Regions from separate parts of the Streptomyces sp. NPDC005775 genome, predicted to be linked through region 2. Evidence: riboswitches for the same ligand, from Rfam matches in the RefSeq annotation. Region 2 holds a riboswitch; each other region holds the start of a gene.

The links. Region 2 has a riboswitch for cyclic di-AMP ahead of ACFYPA_RS32560 (M23 family metallopeptidase). Riboswitches for the same ligand answer to the same signal wherever they lie in the genome.
Positions count from the first base shown of each region.
Region 1: it holds a riboswitch for cyclic di-AMP, as region 2 does, so the genes downstream of both, ACFYPA_RS21050 (transglycosylase SLT domain-containing protein) here and ACFYPA_RS32560 (M23 family metallopeptidase) in region 2, are expected to answer to the same signal.
Region 3: it holds a riboswitch for cyclic di-AMP, as region 2 does, so the genes downstream of both, ACFYPA_RS19665 (M23 family metallopeptidase) here and ACFYPA_RS32560 (M23 family metallopeptidase) in region 2, are expected to answer to the same signal.

Region 1 is NZ_JBIAIU010000009.1:11,535-14,801, forward strand. Features, by position in the region: gene ACFYPA_RS21045 (dihydrodipicolinate reductase) at 1-1,047, opposite strand, end outside; gene ACFYPA_RS21050 (transglycosylase SLT domain-containing protein) at 1,274-2,155, opposite strand; cyclic di-AMP (ydaO/yuaA leader) riboswitch at 2,161-2,346, opposite strand; gene ACFYPA_RS21055 (ABC transporter ATP-binding protein) at 2,643-3,267, opposite strand, start outside.
Region 2 is NZ_JBIAIU010000018.1:27,256-30,522, forward strand. Features, by position in the region: gene ACFYPA_RS32555 (pitrilysin family protein) at 1-1,134, shown strand, start outside; cyclic di-AMP (ydaO/yuaA leader) riboswitch at 1,363-1,531, shown strand; gene ACFYPA_RS32560 (M23 family metallopeptidase) at 1,544-2,374, shown strand; gene ACFYPA_RS32565 (GntR family transcriptional regulator) at 2,594-3,267, shown strand, end outside.
Region 3 is NZ_JBIAIU010000008.1:22,398-25,664, reverse strand. Features, by position in the region: gene ACFYPA_RS19670 (PP2C family protein-serine/threonine phosphatase) at 1-722, shown strand, start outside; cyclic di-AMP (ydaO/yuaA leader) riboswitch at 995-1,149, shown strand; gene ACFYPA_RS19665 (M23 family metallopeptidase) at 1,161-2,324, shown strand; gene ACFYPA_RS19660 (aldo/keto reductase) at 2,603-3,267, shown strand, end outside.

The DNA of each region.
Region 1 (3,267 bases), on a different contig from region 2:
GGGGCGCAGGGGGACGTCGAGCGCGTCGTAGAGTCCGGGTTCCGCCTCCACCAGCCAGTCGATGGCGTTCACCAGCCGGCCGACCGCGGTGGCGTTGCCGCCCGCCGAGCGGTTCTCGCCCTCGTCGGTGGCCTCGACGGTGACCTCGATGCGTGGGCGCCCCTCGATGATCACCCGGTGGGCACCGGCGCCGTCGGGCGGCGACGGCCAGTCCGGGGCACACAACGGATGGATACGGGTGATGTGCTCGATGACGATGCGGGGCTCGCCCTCGACGATGCCCTGGACCTCGAAGCGGACCGCGCCCTGGGTGCCGGCCTCGAACGCGCCCATCGTCCTGGTGGTGACGGTCGTCTCGAGCGCCCGGCGGGACATGGTCTCGCGGATGTCGTCCAGCTCCACGCCCAGGGCCCGGGCCATCAGGCGTATCTGCCCACCCCACACCATGGTCGGGACGGAGGCCGCGAGCATGAGGGGTTCGTACTCCATGGGGTGCCCCATGCCGATGAGGTGGCGGACCGAATCGGGCTGGTCGTACGTGGAGTAGTCGAAGATCTCCTGGCAGCGGATCGCGTCGATCGTGGTGCCGAGTCCGCTGATGAGCAGGGGCAGGACGTCGTTGCCCCAGCCGGGGTCGACGCCGGAGACGAAGAGCGAGCCGCCGCCACCGGTGACGGCGGCGAGCACCGGTTCGCGCAGCTCGGCCGGGGCGCTCCGCTGGTCGTAGAGCGCGTACAGGGCGGGGGTGACGACGACGGCGCCCCCTGCCACGGCCCTGGTGATGTCGGCCAGGGCCTCATCGGGGCGGATGTCGCCGGAGGCCGCGTACACGACGGCGCGCGGGGCGGTGGCGAGCACCGCGTCGACGTCGTCGGTCGCGGTGACGCCCAGATCGCGGTCCAGCCCGGCGAGGGCGCCCGCGTCGCGGCCCACTTTCGCGGGGTCGTGGACGAGTACGTGCGCGAGTTTCAGGGCCGGATGGGCCTCGACCGCGCGGATGGCCGCGCGGCCGACATTGCCGGTACCCCAGACCACCGTGGAAATCATGCGGCGGAGGGTAGCGCGCGGGATGAAAGGTTCATAGTGCCATCGCGCACCGGGTTGGGAGTGGGCCGGCGATGACCTCGCGTCCGCAGTACGCGGGTCCGGGACCGGGAGGAGCCGGCCCGTGCGGGGCAGGGCCCGCGTGGCATGACAACAGGGGTGGAAGGGAGCGGGTCAGCTCCCTTCCACCCCTGTTCACGGCTCCCCGCGCGGCGGGACCGCGGTGGGGTCAGTACGCCCCGAAGACGTTGTCGATCGAGCCGTACGTGGCGGCGGCGTAGTTGCACGCGGCGGTGATGTTGGCGACGGGGTCCAGGATGTCCAGCGAGGTGCCGGGCACGTGGAAGGCGTCGAACGTGGGCTGGATGACCTGGAGGAGCCCCATGGACGGGGTGCCCGCGACGGCGTTCGAGTCCCAGTTGTTGACGATCTGCGGGTTGCCCGAGGACTCGCGCAGGATGTTGCGGTGGATGCTGTCGTAGCTGCCGGGGATGCCGTGCTCGGCCATGACGGCGAGCGACTCCTTGATCCAGCCGTCGAGGTCGTCGGTGTACGCCGTCGCGGTCTGCGCGGGGGCGGTCGAGGCGGTCTCCTCCGCGACGGGCGTCACGGTCGTCCGCTGGGAGCGGTCGGCGCGGTCGGTGCTCTCGGCCCGGTCTGCCGACGGCTGCGAGGCGCTGCCGGACGTGTTCTCCGCCTTGAATTCGCTCTTGGTCGCGGCCTTGGGGGCGGCGGCCGTGGACTTGGCGCCGATGGTCAGCTTCAGGCCCGGGTGAATCAGGTCGGGGTTGCCGCCGACCACGTTCCGGTTGTCCTTGTACAGCTGCTCCCAGCCGCCACTGAGGGAATGCCCCCGGGCGATCTTGGAAAGCGAATCGCCGGAGACCACGGAATAGGTGGTGGACTCGGCCTTCTGTGCGGCAATTTCCTTGCCGGCCACGGAAGTCGGCGCTGCGGTCTTTTCCGCGACGACCGACTTGACCGGGGCGGCGGAAGCCGATCCGGCAGTCAGCAGGGGGAGCGCGAGAACGGCTCCGCCCGCGCTCACGGCGATGAAACCGCGCGTCAGGGTGCTGGACTTGAAACGACGGTGGTGACCCTTGATGGGCATGGCGCTTTTCCTCTCCGCCGCCTGCGAGGTGAGCTGTCGGGTTCGGACTGGAGATGTCCGGTCGCACATGGCGACTTCACCCCTAGCCGCTCCGGATTTCCGGACCGGCGGCAAACCTGGGTCCCCCGCTCCTGCCGTACGTGAGTGGTGTCGGGTTACCGGACGGCGGCAGGATTCGGCGTTCCATCCGGATTGACGGTGACCGTAAGCGAGAAAGGCAGAGCGAAACAAGCCCGGAATTCGTGATCACAATTGACGCGCAAGATCAATCAAAGGAAATGTGCGACACCGGTCACATCGGCGCGGGCCGACTTTCTTGGGACATCTGGGAACCGGCCCTTCCGGTTCCGCGTCCGGGCCGGGAAACGTGACGCTGGCCACTGTGTCCGAAAGGGGCGTTTTGACGGTTTCAAGGACGCGTGACCCGAAGGAGCGCAGCCCTCGTCCTGCGCTTGTAATTAATGCGACAAATTACTCTATTTGGACATTACGAAACGGCTGAAGGCTGCGTGGTGACGGCGGCACGGCTGCGCGCCACCACGACCGGAGAACCGTCGCCCGGGGCGGACAGGATGTCCGCGTCGAGCGCGTACAGCTCCTTCACCAGGGCCTCGTCGACCGTCTCGCGAGGGGCGCCGCGGGCGATGACGCGGCCGGCCTTCATGGCGACGAGCAGGTCGGCGTACCGGGCGGCGGCGGCGAGGTCGTGCTGGACCATGACGACGGTGCGGCCGGTGGCCGCGACCTCGCGCACGAGCTCCAGGACCTCGACGGCATGCCCGAGGTCGAGGGCGCTGGTCGGTTCGTCCAGCAGGACGACCGGGGTCTGCTGGGCCAGCACCATCGCGAGCCAGCAGCGCTGGCGCTGACCGCCGGACAACCGGTCGAGGCGCTCCCCCGCCAGTGCGGTGGTGCCGGTGGCGGCGAGCGCCTCGCGTACCGCCTGCTCGTCCTCGCGCGACCACTGGCGCAGCAGCCCCTGGTGCGGGCTGCGGCCGTAGCGCACCAGACCGGCGACGGTGACCGCCTCGGGGGCGCGCGGCGACTGGGGCAGCAGGGCGACATGGTGGGCGGCCCTGCGCCGGCCGGTCTCCCAGATGTCCGTGCCGCCG
Region 2 (3,267 bases):
GCCGAACTGGAGCGCTGCGGCGCCACCCTGGACGCCCATGCCGACCATCCCGGTGTCCGGGTCTCCCTGGAGGTCCCCGTCTCCCGGCTGGCCAAGGCGCTCGGCCTGGTCGCCGAGGCGCTGCGGGCCCCGGCCTTCAGCGACAGCGAGATCGAGCGGCTGGTGGGCAACCGGCTGGACGAGATCCCGCACGAGCAGGCCAACCCGGCCCGCCGTGCCGCCAAGCAGCTCTCCAAGGAGCTCTTCCCGGCCACGGCCCGCATGTCGCGCCCCCGGCAGGGCACCGAGGAGACCGTGGCCCGGATCGACTCCGCGGCCGTGCGCGCCTTCTACGACGCCCACGTCCGCCCGTCCACCGCGACCGCCGTGGTCGTCGGGGACCTCACCGGCATCGACCTGGACGCGCTGCTCGCCGACACCCTCGGTGACTGGTCGGGCAACACCGCCGAGCCCCGCCCCGTCCCGCCGATCACCGCCGACGACACGGGCCGGGTGGTCATCGTGGACCGTCCCGGCGCGGTGCAGACGCAGCTGCTGATCGGACGCATCGGCGCCGACCGGCACGACAGCGTCTGGCCGGCCCAGGTGCTCGGCACCTACTGCCTGGGCGGCACGCTCACCTCCCGGCTCGACCGGGTACTGCGCGAGGAGAAGGGCTACACGTACGGCGTGCGGGCCTTCGCCCAGGTGCTGCGCTCCTCGGCCCCGGACTCCGCCTCCGGGGCGACGGGCGCCGCGATGCTCGCCATCAGCGGTTCCGTGGACACGGAGTCCACCGGCCCGGCGCTGGAGGACCTGTGGAAGGTCCTGCGGACGCTCGCGGCCGAAGGGCTGACGGACGCCGAGCGCGAGACGGCCGTGCAGAACCTCGTGGGTGTGGCCCCGCTGAAGTTCGAGACGGCGGCCTCCGTCGCGGGCACCCTCGCCGACCAGGTCGAGCAGCACCTCCCGGACGACTACCAGGCGCATCTCTACGCCCGCCTCGCCGACACCGGCACGGTGGAGGCGACGGCGGCCGTCGTCAACGCCTTCCCGGAGGACCGGCTGGTCACGGTCCTGGTCGGGGACGCCGCGCGGATCGCCGACCCCGTCCGGGCGCTCGGTATCGGTGAGGTGTCGGTCGTGACCGGCTGAGCCGAGCGGTCACTTCACCCGATACCCGGGCAAACGGATGGGTCACCGGAAGGTCCTGGCGGAGCGGTCTCCGTCAGGACCTTCCGGTTTGTCTGCTTTGTGGGAGAGGTTGCCCGTCTGCCCTGTGGGATGCGCTACAAAACGGCCTGTCCGTTTGGTGGCGGGAAGTGCCCCCGTCTAGCGTCGGCTCGGCTGTCCGTCACTCGTATGCCGCATCCGTGACGTACCGGGCAGTCATCGCCGAGTCCCCGTCAGGCGCGAGCCAGGGGAGCCGGGGACCCACGTAGTCCCTGGGGTGAATCGGATGCCTGAGCCTCGTGCGAGGCCGGGGGATCCGTAGGAGACCTTCCTGCTCCGAACCCGTCAGCTAACCCGGTAGGCGAGAAGGAAGGAAAGGACCAGCCACTTCATGGCGTTCACCCGTGCCACCGGGAAGCACCGTGCCCCGAGCCGTCTGACGCGCACCGGCGCGAAGGCCGTCGGCATCGCGACTCTGGCCACCACCGGCGTCATCGGAGGACTGGCTTCCCCGGCCCTCGCCGCGGACACCGAGACCCCCGCCGTCAGCGACACCGGCCTCACTCAGATCATCGCCATCGAAGGCACCCTGGCCGAGCGGATCGACGCACAGGCGGACGCCCAGCAGCACCAGGCCGACGTTGCGGAGAAGAAGGCCGAAGCCAAGAAGAAGGCCGAGGCGAAGAAGGCGGAGGCCAAGGCGAAGGCGGCCGCCAAGGCCAAGGCCGCCGCGAAGGCGAAGGCCGCCGCCCGCGCCGAGGAGGCCCGCGAGAGCGCCACCCGCGCCGCCCGCTCCGCCGAGCGCACCCGGCTCGGCTCCTTCCAGCTCCCCGTCGCCGGTTCCTACGTGAGCACGGGCTACCAGTCCAGCGGCTCCATGTGGTCCTCCGGCAGCCACTCCGGCATCGACTTCCACGCCGCGTCCGGCAGTTCCGTCGTCGCCGTGGGCGCCGGTACGGTCGTCGAAGCCGGCTGGGGCGGGGCGTACGGCAACAACATCGTGCTGCGGATGACGGACGGCACGTACACCCAGTACGGCCACCTCTCCTCGATCGGTGTGACCGTCGGCCAGAGCGTCGGCGGCGGCGAGCAGATTGGTCTCTCCGGCTCGACCGGCAACTCGACCGGCCCGCACCTCCACTTCGAGGCCCGCACCACCCCCTCGTACGGCTCCGACATGGACCCGGTCGCCTACCTGCGCGCCCATGGCGTCTCGGTCTGACCGGGACGAAGACTTCTCGGTGAAGGCCCCGGCTCACGCCGGGGCCTTCGTCGTGTCCGCGTTCCGGGACGGTCCGCACGGGCCGTGCCCGAACGGCCGGATGCCAAAAGATATTCATGAATTTCCACCCGCCGTCGGAAATGCGACCGCATTGCAATAGAGTCGCAGGACAGGCGTCGATCGGCCGTGTTTCGCGGGGATTAAGGCGGAGGTTCGGACATGCGCATTCCGGCGCATTCGGTATGCACGGCAATCCGTGAAGACATCGTCTCGGGTGTCTTCGAGCGTGGCAGCCGACTCACCGAGGAGGTGCTCGCACGCCGTTACGGGGTGTCCCGCGTGCCGGTACGGGAAGCATTGCGCACCCTGGAGTCCGAGGGCTTCGTGGTCACCCGCAGACACGCCGGAGCCTGCGTCGCCGAGCCCACCGAGCAGGAGGCCGCCGACCTCCTGGAGGTCCGGATGCTGCTGGAGCCGCTGGGCGCGGCGCGCGCGGCCCATCGCCGTACGGACGCGCACCTGAAGGTGCTCCGCGGCCTGGTCAGGCTCGGCCAGGAGCGTGCCCGCCGGGGAGAGGGCGAGGACCTGCGCTCCCTGGGCGTCTGGTTCCACGAGACGCTGGCCCAGTCCTCCGGCAGCCCCGGCCTGATCGCGCTGCTCACCCAACTACGGCACAAGACCGCCTGGATGTTCGCGATCGAGCACCCGGCCCGTCCGGCCGACTCCTGGGCCGAGCACGGAGCCATCGTCGACGCCGTGGCGCGCGGTGACGCGGAGAGGGCGAGGGCCCTGACCGCCCAGCACGCGGAGCGGGCCACTGCCGCGTACCGTCCGCGCCGCCCCGGCCGGCCGGACACCGCAGCGGCCCGCCCCGACCGGGTGAGGACTTCGCA
Region 3 (3,267 bases), on a different contig from region 2:
CCCGGTACGAGGCGGCCCAGGCGGACGAGTTCGTCGGCGGTGACCTGTTCTCGGTTACGGACACCCCGCGGGGCGTGCGGCTGGTGGTCGGGGACGTGCGGGGCAAGGGGCTGGACGCCGTCGAGGCGGTGGCGGTGGTCATCGGTGCCTTCCGGGAGGCCGCCGAGGAGGCGGAGACCCTGGAGGATGTGGCGCGGCGACTGGAGCGCGCACTGGCGCGGGAGTCGAGCCGGCGTGGCGGCCTCGACGCGGTCGAGGGCTTCGTCACCGCCGTGCTCGCGGAGATTCCGCCGGGTGAGTCCAGGGTGCGGATCGTCAACCGCGGCCACCCGGACCCGTTGCTGCTGCACTCGGACGGGGCGCTGGAGGTGCTCGGGCCGTCGCTGCCCGCGCTGCCGCTGGGGATGGACCTGGGGGTGTGGCCGGACCGGGCGGACGAGTGGGACCTGCCCGCCGGCGCGACGCTCCTCCTCTACACGGACGGCCTCTCCGAGGCCCGCGACGCCGGAGGGGTTTTCTACGACCCTGCCGAGCGGTTGCGGGGGCGGATCTTCCCGGGGCCGGAGGAGCTCCTCTCCGCGCTGACCGATGACGTGCGCCTGCACACGGGGGGCGAGTCGACGGACGACATGGCGCTCCTCGCGGTCGCCCGTCCCGCCGAGGGGCAGCCGGACCGGCGCAGAACCGTGAAGATCGTCGGACTCGGGGGCGGCGGCGGGTGAGCCCGGCGCCGGAGCGGGCCGGGAACGAGCGGTTGACGCCGATGCCACCGTCCGTAATCGAAGGGCACCCCTCCGCATAACGATTGACGCAACGTCAGAAAATGGGTACCGGATGAGGGGCGATCAACTCGCCCGATTCCACCCGGTTGTGTCCCGTAAAGTCCAGGCCAAAGACGTGAACGATCAGTGGGAACGGCTTGGAATCGGACCCCGGTGTCTATTAACGTTCGATAACGCAGCGCGGTTGTCCCAGCCGCCGTCAGTGGCGGCACCGTGCGCGAGCGCCGAATTCCGCAAGGGAACCGGGGAACCACCTACATGGGGTGAATCGGGCATCTCTGTCTTGTTCGTGAGACGGAGGCACCCGTAGGAGACCTTCCTGCTCCGAACCCGTCAGCTAACCCGGTAGGCGAGAAGGAAGGAAAGGAGTGCGCCCCCGTGGCGTCCAACAAGCCTGCCCCCGAAGCTCCCTCCCGGTTCGGGTCCGAGTACGTCGATGACTTCGCGACCCGGCCCGCCACCGCTTTCGGTACGGAGTACGGGGCCGACTACGCGACCGACTACGGGACCGATCGGGGCAGCGACTTCGGCAACGACTTCCGCGCCGACGAGACCGGGCCCGAGCGGGCCTGGGAGGAATGGAACCCCACCGAGGAGTCCGTCCGCCCCGTCCGCGGCAAGCACCGCGTCGCCAAGCAGCGCAATGGTCTGGCCCGTAGCTCCACCGTCCTCGGCGTCGGCGTCATCGCGGCCGTCGGTGCGGGTGGCATGGCCACCGCCCAGAGCAAGCCGCCGGTCTCCATCTCCCTTCCCGATTCCATCGCGGACAACCTTCCCGACGCCAAGTCCCTCCCCGGCGTCGGCGCACTGTTCTCGGGCGGGTCCGAGGCCGAGGCCCAGGAGGCCGTGGTTGCCTCAGCCCCGCTGACGACCGCCGGCATCACCACCGCCGAGGCCGAGCAGGGCTCCACCGACGCGGGTGAGGCGCTCCGCGCCCGCATCCTCCAGCAGGCCGAGCAGCAGCAGGACGCGGCCGACGCCGAGGTCAAGGCGGCAGCGGAGACGGCCGCCGCCGAGAAGGCGGCCGCCGAGGCGAAGAAGCAGCAGGACGCCGCCGAGGCCAAGATCGCCGCAGAGAAGAAGAAGGCGGCGGAGGAGGCGGCGAAGAAGGCGGAGGCACTGCGCCTCGCCAAGCTCGCCGCCAGCTACGCCATCCCCACCTCCTCGTACACGATCACTTCGACCTTCGGCGAAGCCGGATCGATGTGGTCCTCCGGCTACCACACGGGCCTCGACTTCGCGGCGCCGACGGGTACGCCGATCAAGGCGATCCACAGCGGCACGGTCAAGTCGGCCGGCTACTCGGGTTCCTACGGCTACCGCACGGTCCTGGAGCTGGAGGACGGCACGGAACTGTGGTTCTGCCACCAGTCCTCGATGGATGTCAGCATCGGCCAGAAGGTCACCACCGGTGACACCATCGGACGCGTCGGCGCGACCGGCAACGTGACCGGACCGCACCTCCACCTGGAGGTCCACACCGCGGACGGCACCGGCATCGACCCGATGGCCTGGCTGCGCGCCCGGGGCCTCACGGTCTGAGACCGTTCCCCCGCCGGATTCCCGGCCCCTGAAACCCCGGCAGCCCTGACGCTCACCCCCCGACGTCAGGGCTGCCGGTCTGTTCCCGTTGGTACGTCGCGGCCGTCCGTACGTGCCCGCCCGTCTGTACGCGGCGCTCGTTCCTACGTCGCGGCCGTCCGTACGCGGCGCTCGTTCCTACGTCGCGGCCGTCCGTACGCGGCGCCCGTTCGTACGTCGCGGCCGTTCAGATGTACGGGCCACGGAATAGTGGAGCCGGTGGAAGCGGTTATTCCCCCATGACTTCTCTCCGCAAGCTCGGCTCGTCGAGCCTTCAGGTCTTCCCCCTCGCCCTCGGGGGCAACGTCTTCGGCTGGACCGCCGACGAGGCACAGTCCTTCGCCGTCCTCGACGCCTACGTGGCGGCCGGCGGCAACTTCGTCGACACCGCCGACGCCTACTCGGCCTGGGTCCCCGGCAACGAGGGCGGCGAGTCCGAGACCCTCATCGGCAAGTGGCTCGCCGCGCGCGGCAACCGCTCCGACATCGTCGTGGCCACCAAGGCCGGCGCCCACCCCGCGTACAAGGGGCTCTCCGCCCCCACCATCAAGGCCGCCGCCGAGGAGTCGCTGCGCCGGCTCGACACCGACCACATCGATCTGTATTACACGCACTTCGACGACGAGACGGTCCCGGTCGAGGAGATCATCACCGCCCTCGACCAGCTGGTGAAGGAGGGCAAGGTCCGCGAGATCGCCGCTTCCAACATCAGCCCGCAGCGGCTGCGCGCCTCGCTGGACTTCTCGGAGCGCGAAGGGCTCGCCCGTTACGTGGCCCTGCAGCCGCACTACAACCTCGTCTCCCGGGACACGTACGAGGGCGAGCTCCAGGACACCGCCGCCGACGCCGGGCTCGCGGCCGTCCCGTACTACGCCCTCGCCTCCGGGTTCCTCACCGGCAAGTA